2 regions of the Metabacillus sp. YM-086 genome follow, and region 2 is predicted to be linked to the other one. Evidence: predicted binding sites of a transcription regulator. Region 2 holds the regulator's gene; the other holds the start of a gene.
The links. The regulator CtsR, encoded in region 2, represses protease genes until heat stress. The targets are predictions, from matches to a motif close to ATGGTCAATAAAGGTCAAACA.

Region 1: the regulator CtsR is predicted to act here: its motif matches at 1,179-1,199, upstream of ACEWK1_RS01235 (ATP-dependent Clp protease ATP-binding subunit).

Annotation. Positions count from the first base shown of each region.
Region 1 is NZ_JBLUOI010000002.1:67,604-70,019, forward strand. Features, by position in the region: gene ACEWK1_RS01235 (ATP-dependent Clp protease ATP-binding subunit) at 1-1,126, opposite strand, end outside; gene ACEWK1_RS01240 (hypothetical protein) at 1,406-2,416, shown strand, end outside.
Region 2 is NZ_JBLUOI010000029.1:57,089-59,504, reverse strand. Features, by position in the region: gene ACEWK1_RS14025 (MgtC/SapB family protein) at 105-803, shown strand; gene ACEWK1_RS14020 (CtsR family transcriptional regulator) at 930-1,391, shown strand; gene ACEWK1_RS14015 (UvrB/UvrC motif-containing protein) at 1,407-1,958, shown strand; gene ACEWK1_RS14010 (protein arginine kinase) at 1,959-2,416, shown strand, end outside.

The DNA.
Region 1 (2,416 bases), on a different contig from region 2:
TGGTTGATTTTTCGATATTTAACTGTGATTCAAGTTGAGCTTCTTCATCTCTTAATTTAGCAGCTAATTCGTAGTCCTCGTTTTTAGTAGCTTCTTGTTTTTTTAGTGAAATGTTTTTTAGACGTTCTTTTATCTCTTCATCACTTTCATTTTTTAACATTAAGTTCTTTTTAGAACCAGCTTCATCCAACAAGTCGATCGCTTTATCAGGAAGATATCGGTCTTGTATATAACGATGTGAAAGGGAAACGCAGGATTCAATAGCTTCATCTGAATAAGATACATGATGATATTGCTCGTACTTATCTTGAATACCTTTTAAGATTTCAATCGCTTTATCAATTGTTGGTTCATGAACCATTACTGGCTGAAAGCGTCGCTCAAGTGCAGCATCTTTTTCAATTTTTCTATATTCTTTTAATGTTGTAGCACCTACAACTTGTAGCTCTCCTCTTGCCAGAGCTGGTTTTAGGATATTACCTGCATCCATTGAACCCTCTGCTGAACCAGCCCCAACAAGCTGGTGAATTTCATCTATGAATAATATAATGTTTTTACGATTTTGTAGCTCTTCAATAATCTTCTTCATTCGTTCTTCAAATTGACCTCTAATCCCTGTATTTGCAACAAGTGATGCTACATCTAAGAGATAAACCTCTTTATTTGTAAGCTTTGCTGGAACAGAGCTGTTTGCAATCTTTAAAGCAAGACCTTCCACGACAGCTGTTTTTCCTACACCAGGTTCTCCAATTAACACGGGATTATTTTTGTTTCGGCGGTTTAAGATTTCAATCATTCGATCAACTTCTTCTTCACGGCCAATCACAGGATCGATTAAGCCTGCTCGTGCAGCATGAGTTAAATTACGACCAAGTTGGTCAAGAATTCCACCACCGCTGGATTGAGTTTTTGGTTGAACGTTTCCCGCTGATGATCCTTGTTGTTGAAGTTCCTTCATAAATTGTTCAAATGGAAACGAAGAGAATCCCCCTGCAAATCCTGAAGGGATAGCTTGTTTATACGTTGAATAGCAGTCTTTACATAATGTTAGTTGCTTATGTTGATTATTTATTTGAAAGTTTAAATGAACTGTAGCTTGTTTTGATTGACAATTTTCACACATCATCTTTAAAACTCCTTTTCATTACTAATTTATATAGAAAGAATTTCAGTGAAAGAGTTTGATCTTTATTGACCAATAGGATAAAAAGAAAGAGGTCTTAAGTTTGACCTTCTTTGATCATAGTATACTTTGACCTTTTTTGACTTTCAAGTGTTTTGCCTAAAATGTTGTAATGGGATTTATTTACAGTAGTTTGAAAAGAAGTTATGTAAATGAAGTGAATCATCTCTGTTTACGCTCATATAATGATACAAGCTGTTTATCTATAGTGAGGTGTAAAGGATGAGAAGATCTTGGATTGCCTCGTTTCAAGTCGCTGCTGTGTACGTAGGAACAGTAGTAGGAGCTGGATTTGCGACTGGACGAGAAATAGTTGAGTTTTTTACAAAATACGGTGTTTTTGGACTTGCAGGTATTTTATTAGTGGGTTTAATTTTTGTTTATACTGGGACGAAAATGCTCATCCTATCAAAGCGAATTAACGCAGCTTCTTATCAAGATTTAATGATCTTTTTATTTGGTAAGAAAATAGGAAGATTTATAAATATTTTTATGCTCATCATATTATTAGGATTAACCTCTATCATGTTGTCAGGTGCAGGAGCGATATTTAAAGAACAGCTTGGTCTTTCTGTAAGGTTAGGTGTTGTCATTACGATTTTATTAACAATAGCTGTTATGTCTTTTGGAATAAAGGGGTTATTTAGTGTAAATATCATTGTAGTACCGATGTTGGTTCTATTTAGTACAATTCTAGCTGTTCAGTCTTTCTCTATTGAACCTTTAACTGTAATTCCCGATAAAACATCAGCAACGTTTAAATGGATTCTTTCTGCTGTTTCTTATGCAGCCTTTAATTTAACAATGGCTGCAGCTGTTTTAGTGCCTTTAGCAAATGAAATTCAAGATGAGAAAGTCTTGAAGCGGGGAGGAATCCTTGGGGGAGTCTTTTTAACCGCAATTCTAATTAGCAGTCATATTGCTCTTTCGACTCTTCCTAACGTTATGGATTATGACATACCGATGGCTGAGGTAATGAAAACAACTTTTTATGCCATTTATTTTATTTACATAGCTGTTATATATGGTGAAGTTTTTACCTCAGTTATAGGCAATTTATATGGTTTAGAAAGACAAGTAGCATCGTTTCTCAATATACCTAGTATGATTATTGTTTGCTCTATACTATGTGTGGCCGCTTTTATAAGTAAATTTGGGTATAGTTCATTAATTTCTACATTATATCCGATCTTTGGTTATGTTTGTTTAGGAGTACTTCTGTTATTAATGATT
Region 2 (2,416 bases):
CCCCCCAACTCTTCTTCCAAAAAAAATAAGTGTTTGAAAACTATCTTTTGAGTATATATATAATAGAACAACTTATATGTCTTATTAAACTAGGGGAAATGCATATGTTTGAGTTTTTTAGTCAAGAGGATTATACGATGTTTTCTCGTATCCTTATTGCAGCTCTTTTATGTGGGGTTATAGGGTTAGAACGGGAGTTTAAAAATCATCCTGCGGGGTTTCGAACACATTTGTTAGTAGGAATAGGATCATGTCTCATGATGATATTGTCTTTGTATGGTTTTGAGCATTATCTTCAGGATCATAAAACTGTGCAATTCGATCCGTCACGGATTCCATCTTATGTGATTAGTGGCATAGGATTTTTAGGTGGAGGAACAATTCTAGTAAAAGGTGCAACGGTTAGAGGATTAACAACAGCTGCTTCTATCTGGATTGTAGCTGGATTAGGTTTAATTATCGGCTCGGGAATGTATATTCTGGCATTTTTTACAACGATTATTGTCTTAATGTGCCTCATTTTTTTAAATAGATTAGAGAAGTATATGTATGTAAAAAAAACGAGAAGAAAAATGAAGGTTGTTGTAAATTCAACTAAATCTTCAATTGATGAAGTGATTCAGCGTCTTTCGACATATAGCATTAAGACCAATAGTATTGTGATGACATCAAGTCGAAAGGACCGAGAAGGGAATGTAACTTTTTATTATCAGTTAGATATTAATATTAACATTCATTCAATAGGGTATGAAAAGCTGGAGCTTGTAATGAAGGAAATCAAGGAAGTAGAAAAAATCTTTTAAATAAGGTTTCACCTCTTGCTATTTTGGCAATATTTAAAATGAAACAGAAGAGTTGAAAAATTTTTCTGTTCGTTTTATATTTAGATTATAGTCAAATATAGTCAAAGTCAGTGAGGGGGAGGTTGAGTGAGAAATATTTCAGACATTATTGAACAGTATTTAAAAAAAGTGCTGGACAGTAGTGGGAAAGAAATTGTTGAAATTAAACGCAGTGAAATAGCTGATCAATTTCAATGTGTGCCTTCACAGATAAACTATGTTATAAACACAAGATTTACGATTGAAAGAGGTTATCTCGTAGAAAGTAAGCGTGGTGGAGGAGGCTATATTAGAATTATTAAAGTTCATGCTGAAACTCAAGCACACTTACTTGATCAATTATTAGCTTTAATTAATAATCGCCTCTCACAAGCAGCTGCAGAGGATATCATTAGTCGGCTTGTAACAGAAGAGGTTATATCTCCTCGAGAAGCAAAGCTGATGATGAGTGTTATAGATCGTTCAGTCTTATATATCGACCTTCCTCATAGGGATGAGTTAAGGGCAAGAATGGTGAAAGCCATGTTAACTTCATTGAAATATAAGTGAAAGTAGGGGAGACGGATGATTTGCCAGGAATGTAATGAAAGACCGGCAACGTTTCACTTTACAAAAGTGATTAATGGTGAGAAAACAGAAGTTCATATATGTGAGCACTGTGCAAAAGAAAATAGTGAATTTTTTATGTTTAATTCAAGCTCAGGATTCTCGTTAAACAGCCTGTTAACAGGTTTACTAAATATGGAGCATGGCTTTGCAAAAGCAGAGGAGCAGAATGTGTTTAAAACAGAAAGTGTTCCTCAATGTGATCGATGTAAAATGACTTTCCAGGATTTTAAGAAATCTGGTAGGTTTGGTTGCTCCAATTGTTACCCAACTTTTAAAAATTATATTGCACCGATTCTAAGACGAGTTCATGGTGGCAACACAGAACATTCCGGGAAAATCCCGAAGAGAATTGGTGGAGATATTCATATAAGGAAAAAAATTGACGATTTAAAAGAGAAAATCAGAAGTTTTATTAGTCAAGAAGAGTTTGAACAAGCTGCTTTAGTGAGAGATGAGATCCGCTCACTCGAAAAAAAATTAAGTAGCTTTGATGAGGAGGGATTTTAGATGTCACTCCAGAACTTTATGAATAAGGCAATGAGTGCTTGGATGAGTCAGGAAGGGCCTGATTCAGACATTGTATTAAGCAGCCGAATTCGTTTAGCACGAAATATAAATCAATACAAATTCCCAACTCTCTCTACAAATGAGGAAGCACAGGAAGTTCTAAATTTCTTTGAAAACACATATGCAAATAAAACATTCAAAAAATTAGGCCAATTAGAGCTTTTAAAAATGAATGATTTGCAAGCAATTCAAAAAAGGGTCCTCGTAGAAAAGCATTTAATAAGTCCTAACTTAGCTGACCACTCTGAATATGGAGGTTGTTTGCTTTCAGAAAATGAGGAGGTAAGCATCATGTTAAATGAAGAGGATCATATTCGAATTCAATGCTTATATCCTGGATTTCAGCTGGAAGAAGCCTTACATACAGCGAATCAGCTGGATGATTGGATTGAGGAAGA